DNA from 3 places in the Streptomyces sp. NPDC026515 genome. Region 3 is predicted to be linked to each of the others. Evidence: riboswitches for the same ligand, from Rfam matches in the RefSeq annotation. Region 3 holds a riboswitch; each other region holds the start of a gene.
The links. A riboswitch is a leader RNA that binds a small molecule or an ion and turns the genes downstream of it on or off. The one in region 3 is predicted to bind cyclic di-AMP.
Positions count from the first base shown of each region.

Region 1: it holds a riboswitch for cyclic di-AMP, as region 3 does, so the genes downstream of both, ACZ4O3_RS30400 (C40 family peptidase) here and ACZ4O3_RS22785 (C40 family peptidase) in region 3, are expected to answer to the same signal.
Region 2: it holds a riboswitch for cyclic di-AMP, as region 3 does, so the genes downstream of both, ACZ4O3_RS13645 (transglycosylase family protein) here and ACZ4O3_RS22785 (C40 family peptidase) in region 3, are expected to answer to the same signal.

Region 1 covers NZ_JBVHQD010000016.1:154,536-158,211, forward strand. Annotated here, with positions in the region: gene pcrA (DNA helicase PcrA) at 1-1,520, opposite strand, end outside; cyclic di-AMP (ydaO/yuaA leader) riboswitch at 1,843-2,014, shown strand; gene ACZ4O3_RS30400 (C40 family peptidase) at 2,023-3,180, shown strand; gene ACZ4O3_RS30405 (hypothetical protein) at 3,354-3,676, opposite strand, start outside.
Region 2 covers NZ_JBVHQD010000006.1:111,047-114,722, reverse strand. Annotated here, with positions in the region: gene ACZ4O3_RS13655 (cytochrome P450 family protein) at 1-391, shown strand, start outside; gene ACZ4O3_RS13650 (transglycosylase family protein) at 518-1,525, shown strand; cyclic di-AMP (ydaO/yuaA leader) riboswitch at 1,734-1,905, shown strand; gene ACZ4O3_RS13645 (transglycosylase family protein) at 1,909-2,580, shown strand; gene eno (phosphopyruvate hydratase) at 2,970-3,676, shown strand, end outside.
Region 3 covers NZ_JBVHQD010000010.1:242,763-246,438, reverse strand. Annotated here, with positions in the region: gene ACZ4O3_RS22790 (DUF1996 domain-containing protein) at 1-1,674, opposite strand, end outside; cyclic di-AMP (ydaO/yuaA leader) riboswitch at 2,023-2,197, shown strand; gene ACZ4O3_RS22785 (C40 family peptidase) at 2,206-3,676, shown strand, end outside.

The DNA.
Region 1 (3,676 bases), on a different contig from region 3:
GCGTCGATCATCGCCTCCGCCCGGTCGCCGATACCGCGCTTGGGGACGTTGAGGATCCGGCGCAGCGGGACGGAGTCCTCCGGGTTGGCCAGCACCCGCAGGTACGCCAGGACGTCCCGGACCTCCTTGCGCTCGTAGAAGCGGACCCCGCCGACGACCTTGTAGGGCAGGCCGACGCGGATGAAGATCTCCTCGAAGACACGGGACTGCGCGTTGGTGCGGTAGAAGACGGCGACATCGCCGGCCTTCGCCTCGCCCGCGTCCGTCAGACGGTCTATCTCGTCGGCGACGAACTGTGCCTCGTCGTGTTCGGTGTCGGCGACGTAACCGGTGATCTGCGCGCCCGCGCCCGCGTTGGTCCACAGGTTCTTCGGGCGGCGGGACTCGTTGCGCTCGATGACCGCGTTGGCGGCGGACAGGATCGTCTGCGTGGAGCGGTAGTTCTGCTCCAGGAGGATCGTCGTCGCGTTCGGGTAGTCCTCCTCGAACTGGAGGATGTTGCGGATCGTCGCGCCCCGGAAGGCGTAGATCGACTGGTCGGCGTCGCCCACCACGCACAGTTCGGCGGGCGGCAGGTCGCTCTCGCCCGGCGGCACGTCGACGGGGTGAGCCGAGGTCCCGACCAGCTCGCGCACCAGCGCGTACTGGGCGTGGTTGGTGTCCTGGTACTCGTCGACCAGGACGTGCCGGAAGCGGCGGCGGTAGTGCTCGGCGACGTCCGGGAAGGCGCGCAGCAGGTTGACCGTCGTCATGATCAGGTCGTCGAAGTCGAGGGCGTTCGCCTCGCGCAGCCGCGACTGGTACATGGCGTAGGCCTGGGCGAGGGTCTTCTCGAAGCCGTCGCTCGCCCGGGCGGCGAAGTCCTCCTCGTCGACCAGCTCGTTCTTGAGGTTGCTGACCTGGGCGCTGAAGGACTTCGGCGGGAAGCGCTTGGGGTCGAGGTCCAGGTCACGGCAGACCAGGGCCATCAGACGCTTGGAGTCGGCGGCGTCGTAGATCGAGAAGGAGGAGGTGAAGCCCAGCTTCTTGCTCTCCCTGCGCAGGATCCGCACACAGGCGCTGTGGAAGGTCATCACCCACATCGCGTTCGCGCGCGGGCCGACGAGGTGTTCGACGCGCTCCTTCATCTCGCCCGCGGCCTTGTTGGTGAAGGTGATCGCGAGGATCTGGCCCGGGTGCACCTGGCGCGCGCCGAGCAGGTGCGCGATGCGATGGGTGAGCACGCGCGTCTTGCCGGAACCGGCGCCGGCCACGATCAGCAGCGGGGAGCCGGCGTGCACGACGGCGGCGCGCTGGTTCTCGTTCAGCCCTTCCAGGAGCGCGGCCGGGTCCGGGGCCGGGCGGGCGGCGCCGTCGCGGTAGTAGGCGTCCCGGTCCGGGGGCGCGTCGAACTGCCCGCCGAACAGATCGTCCGGAATCGGTTCCGGTACGTGCTCGTCCTCGGGCGGCGGGGGTTCCTCCTCGCGGCCGTGCGGGGGCTGGAGGCTCGCCAGGAAGCTGTCGTCAAAGAGGCTGCTCATCGCTCTCCGAGTCTAGGGCGCCCCACCGACAACCGGTCCCCGCCCCGGAAACTCGCCCCCGTCACCCACCAGAACCAGCCCCTCACGGTCAGCGATCACGCACCGTGAGCAGGCGCGCGTCCTCCCGTCGAGGCGCGGACCACCCCACCGCCCCGGACAAGTCGCCCCATATCCGCACCGATGAGCCGATCCCGTCGGCCCGCACCGCCAAGGTCACGAAAATGTATCGGGCATATCGCACATCAACCTTCACACAGAGCACACGAGTTGGTTAGCGTGCCGGGCAGGCCGTACGACCCCCACCGGCGAACGTCGCCGGGCCGTACGGCCTCCGCCGAGTCCGGGGTGCCGCCGCGCATCCGGAGCCGGGGACCCACACCGACCTCGGGGTGAATCGGGCCCGCCCCCTCGCGGGGAACGGACCGTAGGGCAACCCTTCCGAACCACCCGCCCGAACCCGACAGCTAACTCGGTAGGCGGAGCATGGAAGGAGTCGCCCCCGTTGGCGTCGCACCGCAAGTCGCGTCCGTCCGCAACGCGCGTAGCAGGCATACGCACCCCCGCCCTCGCCACCGCCGCCCTCACCTCCGTGGCGCTGCTCTCCCAGACGGCCAACGCCGCACCTCACGAGGACGGCAAGCCCAGCCTGGAGGAGGTCGAGAAGAAGGTCGACGCCCTGTACCGGCAGGCGGAGTCGGCGACCGAGAAGTACAACGCGGCCAAGGAGAGGACCGGCAAGCAGCGCAAGCAGGTCGACACCCTGCTCGACGACGTGGCCGAACGCACGGACCGGCTCAACAAGGCGCGTGAGGAGCTGGGTTCCTTCGCCGCGGCCCAGTACCGGACCGGGGCAGCCGCTCCCGACACCTCGACCTTCCTGCTCGCGGACAGTCCGCAGGACTACTTCGACCAGACGCAGCTGATGAACCGGCTGACCTCGCGGCAGAAGGGCGCGGTGGACGACTACGCCACCCAGCAGTCCGCGACCATGGCGAAGCGGCAGGAGGCCGCCAGGAGCCTGGAGACGCTCACCGAGACCCAGGACGACCTCAGGACCGCCAAGAGCACCGTCCAGACGAAGCTGGCATCCGCGCGGGAGCTGCTGTCGCAGCTGACGGCCCAGGAGAAGGCGCGGCTGGCCGAGATCGAGAAGAAGCAGCAGGCCGAGGCGGCCCGCAAGGCGGCGGAGCTCGCGAGGCAGCAGGCGCAAGCCGCGCGGCGGGGTTCGTCGACGTCCTCCTCCGGCGGCTCCTCCTCGTCCTCCGGCTCCGCCTCCGATTCCGCCTCCGACTCCTCCTACGGGACGAAGGCCGCCAAGGCGATCGCCTTCGCCCGCGCGCAGATCGGCAAACCGTACGTCTGGGGTGCCACCGGCCCCGGCTCCTACGACTGCTCGGGCCTCTCCCAGGCCGCCTGGAAGGCCGCGGGCGTCTCGCTGCCGCGCACCACGTACGACCAGGTGAACGCCGGCACCACCGTCCCCCTCGCCGACGCCCTCCCCGGCGATTTGGTCTTCTTCTACGACGACGTCAGCCATGTCGGCGTCTACATCGGCAACGGCATGATGATCCACGCCCCCAAGCCCGGCGCCTACGTCCGGGAGGAGTCGATCTACTACGGCGGCGAGTCGATCATCCACAGCGTGGTACGGCCGGCCTGACGGGCGCGGGCCGCGCGCATTTCGCCGGGGATGACGGGCGCGGCGATGCCGGCGGCGGCGGTGGGCACGCCCTGGCCGGAGTGGCCGGGGCGGGTGCTGGTGCGGGTCGCGATGGCGGCCTGGCCGCCGGCGCGGTGGCGGCCACCCGCGCCGCGCTCAAGGCTTCCTGAGGGTCACGTCCACAGCACGGCGATGAAGATGTTCGCCACGGTCAGCAGACCCACCAGACCGAAGGCGCCCTTCTCCACCTTCTCGTCGTCCCGTTTCACGTAGACGAGCCCGAGGATCACGATCAGCAGCGCCAGCTTCACACCGATCTTGACGGTGTTGACGTGGTGGTCGTCGGCCTCGTTGAGGCCGACCAGGATGACGCCGGTCGCGAGCATGGTGAACGCGCCGTGCAGCATCCCGGGGGCGAACCGGGCCGTGCCCTGGCCCATCGCCTTCACCTGGGTGAGGAAACCGCCGAGGAGCGCGGCGATGCCGATGATGTGCA
Region 2 (3,676 bases), on a different contig from region 3:
CGCCACCTGGCGGTTCGCCACCGAGCCGCTCGGCATCGGCGGGCAGCGCATCGCGGCAGGCGACCCGGTCCTCGTGGTGCTCGCCGCGGCGGACCGGGACCCGGAGCGGTTCGCGGAGCCGGACACGCTCGACCTGTCCCGGCGGGACAACCAGCACCTCGGATACGGCCACGGCATCCACTACTGTCTCGGCGCCCCGCTCGCCCGCCTGGAAGGGCAGAGCGCGCTCGCCACCCTCCTCACCCGTCTCCCGGATCTGCGACTCGCGGCGGACGAGAGCGAGTTGCGCTGGCGCGGCGGGCTCATCATGCGCGGACTGCGCACGCTCCCCGTGGAGTTCACCCCCGTGGCGCCCTCCACCGGCAAAGATGACCGGCGTTCAACTATGTGATCTTCACGTGATCTGTGCGGCATTAACTTGTGACAAGTGATCGTGTGCCTATACGTTCACCCATCAGTGCGGCGCGTCGGCAGGACCCGTCGCGCCGGTCACCGCTGTCGCTCGAAAGGTTTCCGCATGCTCTCCGGGAACGGTCGTCACCGTCGCCCCCGTCAGGCTCCGGCTCTTCTCGTCGCGGCCGGCGTGACCGGCTCGGCCATCGCCATCCCGCTCCTCGGAGCGGCGAGCGCCAACGCGGCCGACGGCAGCACCTGGGACAGGGTGGCCGAGTGCGAGAGCGGCGGCTCCTGGAGCATGGACGCAGGCACCGGCTACTACGGCGGCCTGCAGATGTCCCAGGACGACTGGGACGAGCACGGCGGCCAGGAGTACGCCAGTACGCCGGACCAGGCGAGCCGTTCGCAGCAGATCGCCGTCGCCGAGAAGATCCTCGCCGACCAGGGCACCAAGCCCTGGCGGACCTGTGCCCTGTTCGCCGGGCTGTCCTCGGACGACGCCTCGGTGAACGTCGACACGGGCCTCGGCGGATCCGGTGACACGTCCGGCTCCTCCGACTCGTCCCCCGGGCTGTCCGATTCGTCCTCTTCATCTGGTTCATCGGATTCATCTGGTTCATCGGATTCCGGCTCGTCCGACTCCTCGCCGGACGCGTCGGGCGCCACGGACCCGGACTCGGCCACCCCGTCCCCGAGTGCGAGCGACGACTCCGGCAAGGGCGCCTCCACCGGCTCCACGAAGACGGACAAGTCGGGATCCAAAGGCTCTGGTGCCTCGAAGGTGAGCGAGAACCCCGTGGTTCCCGAAGCCGACGACTCGGACAATTCGTGGCAGACGGGCAGCTCTTGGGATCTGGTCGACACGGGGGCCGTCGGCAGCAGTGGCAAGCATCGTGGTGGCTCAGCGGACGAAAGCGTGACAAACGGTCAGAGTGCGACGTCTTCCGGACGTCACGCCTCCCCGGGTGCCGGCACCTACACCGTGCGGGACGGCGACACGCTCGCCTCCATCGCCGACTCCCTTGACCTCGACGGCGGATGGCGCGCGCTCTTCGCCGCCAACAAGGCGGACATCGGCACCGACCCGAACCACATCGCCCCCGGTCAGACCCTGAAACTCGGTAGCTAAACGGATTGAAACCGGCGGGAGTTGACGCTTCCACCCGCCCTGTTTCGAAGCCAAATGTCCGCTTTGGTGAAAGTGTGGGATGAGTCTCAGAAGCCCTGATCATCTTTGATATTCGCCGGATCGCCTGTTTACGGTCGAGGCCGCTCGTCACCACGAGCCCCGGCCGTCGCAACGCCGAGTCCTGCCAGCGGCCACCCGGGAACAGTCGTCGCGTCAAGCGCCGTAGGCAGGAGCGGGGGACCCAAGGTAAGTGCCGGGACCGGTGGTTGAGGCTGCCGTGTCCGGCTCGGGGTGAAGCCGCGCACCGTGAGGTGTGCGGCCGGGCAACTCATTCGGCCCGAACCCGACAGCTCACCTCGCAGGCGTCGGTGAGGGGATCCTCCATGCTGTTTTCCGGCAAGGGCAAGCACCGTCGTCCGTCCAAGGCCGCCCGCGTCGCCGCGCTCGCCGGCGTCACCGGTGTCGCCATCGCCGCTCCGCTGATGGCCACCGGCACCGCCTCGGCCGCCACCGCCTCCGAGTGGGACGCCGTCGCCCAGTGCGAGTCCGGTGGCAACTGGGCCATCAACACCGGCAACGGCTACTACGGCGGTCTGCAGTTCTCCGCCTCCACCTGGGCCGCGTACGGCGGCACGCAGTACGCCGCGCAGGCCAACCAGGCCACCAAGGCGCAGCAGATCGAGATCGCCGAGAAGGTTCTCGGCGCGCAGGGCAAGGGTGCCTGGCCGGTCTGCGGCACGGGCCTGTCCGGCGCCGCCCACACCGGCGGCAGCACCAGCTCGTCGAGCAGCAGCACCGCCACCCGCTCGACCGACACCCAGGCCGCCTCCCGCTCCGCCGAGCGTCCGGCCGCCAAGAAGACGGTCACCACCCCGACCGGCAAGAAGGTCAAGAAGGGCGACGGCGAGTACAAGGTCGTCAAGGGCGACACGCTCAGCTCGATCGCCGAGAAGCACAAGGTCAAGGGTGGCTGGCAGGCGCTGTTCAAGCTGAACAAGGACATCGTCGACGACGCCGACTTCATCTACCCGGGCCAGCAGCTGCACCTCAAGTAGGCCCCGGGAGGCGGGCGCCCCGAAGTGGCAGGCGGCGCCCGGCCGAACCACAGCGCTCACACAACCGTGGTCCCCGCGGTGAGGACCACATGAGGGCCACCCCCGTCCCCCACGGCTCCCCGCTCCGGTGCGTCTTCCCCCGTACGCACCGGAGCGGGGTTTGTCTTTGTCCTCGTGCGGCGGTCCTCTCCTTGACCCGCTCTTCTTCCGTTCTTCATCGGACCCCCCTTTGTTCCGTGCATGAACAATGAGTACCGTCTGTGTGTCCACGGGCCGGTCGGTCGGCTGGCTCACGGGCCCGGGACGGTTAGGCTCTAGTCGCAAGGCTGAGCAAGGGCCGACCAGGCCCGCGTGCGCCCGCACAACCAGCGTCACATCCCAAGAAGGAGATGCTCGTGCCGTCCATCGACGTCGTCGTAGCCCGGGAAATCCTGGACTCCCGAGGCAACCCCACGGTCGAGGTCGAGGTCGGCCTCGACGACGGCAGCACGGGTCGTGCCGCCGTTCCCTCCGGCGCCTCCACCGGCGCCTTCGAGGCCATCGAGCTCCGTGACGGCGACCCCAACCGCTACCTCGGCAAGGGCGTCGAGAAGGCCGTCCTCGCCGTGATCGAGCAGATCGGCCCGGAGCTGGTCGGCTACGACGCCACCGAGCAGCGCCTGATCGACCAGGCCATGTTCGACCTGGACGCCACCGACAACAAGGGCTCGCTCGGCGCCAACGCCATCCTCGGCGTCTCCCTCGCCGTCGCGCACGCCGCCTCCGAGGCCAGCGACCTGCCGCTGTTCCGCTACCTGGGCGGCCCGAACGCGCACCTGCTGCCGGTGCCGATGATGAACATCCTCAACGGCGGCTCGCACGCGGACTCCAACGTCGACATCCAGGAGTTCATGATCGCCCCGATCGGCGCGGAGTCCTTCTCCGAGGCGCTGCGCTGGGGTGCCGAGGTCTACCACACCCTGAAGAAGGTCCTGAAGAACAAGGGCCTGTCCACCGGCCTCGGCGACGAGGGCGGCTTCGCCCCGAACCTGGAGTCCAACCGCGCCGCGCTCGACCTCATCCTGGAGGCGATCAAGCAGGCCGGTTACGTCCCCGG
Region 3 (3,676 bases):
GCCCGAGGACTTCTTCGGCGAAGCGCTCGTGTAGACGTGCGGCAGACCGGAGTCGCCGGAGCCGGACCTCGTGGCCGACGGCTCGGCCGCGGGCTCGGAGGGCTCGGCGCTCTGCGTCTGGGCCGGCGGGTCGGCCGGGGCCGCCGTGTCGCTCGGCTCGGTGACCGGGCTCGCGGTGCCGGACGGCGGGTTCTCCGGGGTCGCCGACTCGGACGGGCCGGGTTCGGCGCTCTGCGACGGCGGCTGCTCGTCGGCCCCCGCGCCGCAGGTACGGCCGGAGTTGATGCAGCCGACCATCTTCCGCATCAGGTCCTCGTCGAAGACGTTGATGAAGTCGCCGTGGTCGGTGACCGGCTTGTGCAGCTGCTCGGGGAACGAGTCCACCGCGAACAGCGGGACCGTCCGGCCGCCGTCCTGAAGGCTCGGCGCGTCCACGTCGTAGACGATGCGCTGCACCAGCTGCGGGATGGCCTCGAATCCGGCCGGGCAGCTGCCGTCGGCGGCCTCGAACGCCACATGGGTGCGGTGGTTGGCGCTGTCGATGTTCCGGCCGTCCCAGCAGCTCTGGAACCGGAACGTACGCACCACGTCACTGCCGGAGGGACAGAGCGGGTACTTGTCCTTGAGCTGCCGGTCCTCGAAACCGGTGCAGCTCCAGGAGGCGTTCGCGTTGGCCGGGCCGTTGACGAAGGACTTGGCGTCACCGGTGATGATGCGCAGCAGCCGCGGCATCTCGGTGACCTTGGAGGTCGGGTTGCCCTGGAAGGTGAGCGTGACCTCCTTCGCCGTCACGATCTGCCCGGCGTTGCCCTCGGTGCCGCCGCCCGGCTTGCCGGCGTCCCGCTCCTGCGTGCCGTTCTGCAGGCGCAGCACGGGCCAGTAGTACGTGGACTTGTCGCCCTGGTCCGCACAGCTCGTGTCGGCCTTCGCGAGGTCGTCGTCGCTGGCGAAGGCGTTGTTGGACTGGTTGCCGATGTAGTCGTGGAAGTGGTGCGCGCCGTTGGAGACACCCGGCGCCACGATCACGTTGTCCGAGTTGAACAGCCCGTTGGCGTTGACACCGCAGCTGGAGGAGAAGGTGCCGGTGGAACCGCCGGACTGCTCGGCCGGGGTCGTGACATTGGGCTGGACGGTAGTGATGTCGGCGTAGTCGGCGGCGACGGGGCCGTTGCCGCCCTGGCCGCCGATGCCGGTCCCGGCGCCGGCACCGGCGCTCGCGCTCTGGCTCGGTGTGGCGCCGTCCTGCGGCGACGCCGACTGGCCGCCGCCCTGGTCCGAGGAGCGCAGGGTGCAGGCGGCTAGGTCGTCGAGGCCCTCGGGGCGGTCGCCCTCCCGGCCGATGGCGTCGGCGACGCGCTGGAGGGATTCGGACCGCTTCTCCTTCAGCGGACCCAGAATCGTCTGGTCGGCGAGAGAGGGGTCCTGCCGGATCGCCGCCGCCGACTCCTTGAGCTGCTGGTAGGCGGCCGCGATCTGCTGGTCCAGCTGCGCGAGTTCACCGTCGACGTCGGCCCGGGCCGCGTCGGGCACGTCCGTCAGACGGCTGCCGACGTCGGGGCAGTAGACGGTCGGCGCGGACAGCACCTGGGCGGTCTGCCCGGCCTGCTGGTCCGAACCGCCTTCGGTGGCCGAGGCGTAGACGTTCACCGCGACCAGTGTTGCGCCGCCGAGCATGAGGGCGACCGCTGCGAAGGTCGCTCGTTGTGCGCCGGTCGGGCGTCTGCGCCTGTTGGGTCTCAAGGTCGTTCCCCTGCGTGTCGTGGTCGGGCGGGCCGGACATGGAAATCCCCCGGCCTATACGCGGCCCGGCGCCACCGTGTTCAACGGCCCCACGAATTCACGGCGATCTCATAGGAAGCAGCCGTCCGGTCACCCACGACACCGCTCCGGCACCTCGAACGCTACGACGAACATCACAATTACGTATCGGACATTAGCCACTTCAACCTTCACACGAGTGACACAAGTTGGCTAAGTTGACGGGCAAGCCGCTCGGCTCCCCCCGGCGAATCCCGTCGGGCCGCGCGGCCTCCGCCCAATCCGGTGCCCAACGGGGCCTCCCGGAGCCGGGGACCCAACCGAACCACTGGGGTGAATCGGCCAACTGCCCTGAGGGGCGACGGCCGTAGGGCATGCCTTCCGGATCGACCCGCCCGAACCCGACAGCTAACCCGGTCGGCGGAGTACGGAAGGAGCACGACCCCCATGGCGCCCGAGAGCCGTGACGAGGTTCGACAGCGGATCGACAGCCTCTACGACCAGGCCGAGAACGCCACCGGGAACTACAACGCCACACGTGCGATGAACGGGGGCTCGCGGTCCCGCGGTGTCCCGCTGTTCAAGCGGCCCCGGCGTGACGACCCGGGCCTCGACAGCATCGCCCGCGAGTGGTTCGACGGAGCGCGCTCGCGGCTGGGGCCGAGTGTCCCGGCGGCGCTGCCCTCCGACCGGCAGCCCGCCCGTCCCGGCCCGCGACGCCCCGTCAGCGCCATGGCGGCCGACCTGCTCGGCCAGTTGGAGGGCACCGGCGCGGCCCGGCCCGAGCTGACCGCGGGGCCGTCCGCGAACAGCGACATCGAGGTCGTCCGCGAACCGGCGGGGCGCCCGCTGGAACTGACGGCCGGATCCCCCGCGGCACTGCCCCCGGGACCGTCCAGCTCGCCCAAGGCGCTGCCCGCCGCCGCGCCGCACCGGGCCACGCCGGGCACGTCCAAGACCAAGTACCAGCTGAAGATCGCCAAGGCGCGCGAGCTGCTGTCCCAGCGCACCGGACAGCGCGCGATCGCCGCGCCCGAACCGGCCGCGCCCGCTCCCGTCCCGGCACCGGCACCGCAGGCGGCCCAGGCCCCCTGGCCGGCGCCCGAGGCCCAGGTCCCCGCGCGGCAGTGGCCGGCCCCCGCCGGCATGCCGGAGCGGTACGGCGACACCGGCTCCTCGCGGGCCGCGACCGTGACGGAGACGACGGGTGGCATCCCGGTGGTGTCCGCGACGGACACCGGCACCTTCCGGATCATGACCCCGGGTGCCGTCCAGTCCCGGTTCCCGGCGAACACGGACGGCTCCCGCGTCATGACCCCGGGCGCCACCGACGGCTTCCCGCCCGTGACGGGTGCTGAGACGGGTGCGATGCCGGCCGCGAGCGCGGGCGACACCGGCTCCTTCCGGGTCATGACGCCGGGCGCCACGGGCACGTTCCGGATGCCGGACGACACCGGCGGGCTTCCCTCGGTGCCCCCCGCGCACACGGACGCCTTCCAGGCCGCGTACCCCGCCGACACGGGCGCCTTTCAGGCGCCTGCGCCCGTCCCGGGCCCGATGGACAACGGTTTCTTCCCGGGCGTCGCGCAGGACGCGGCCGCCGCCTACCTCAGCACGCCGGCGGCCACCGCGGAGGGCGCCTATCCCGCCGCCGCGTACGCCGCGTCGGCCCCGGACACGGCAGCTCCCGCCATGCCGACGGCCGGCTTCGGCACCGGCGCCTTCCCCGCGGCGCCCGCCGTGGACCTGGGCGGCTACCCGGCCGGGACGCAGCCGACGGCCGCCGGCTGGGGATCAGCCGCGTCGATGCTCACGCCTCAGGCTCCGCTGCCCGCGCCGGTGATACCCGCGGCCGTGACGGACCCGCCGTGGGCGATGCTGGCGGCTCCCGCCGCGCTGGCCGAGCCCCCCTTGGCGA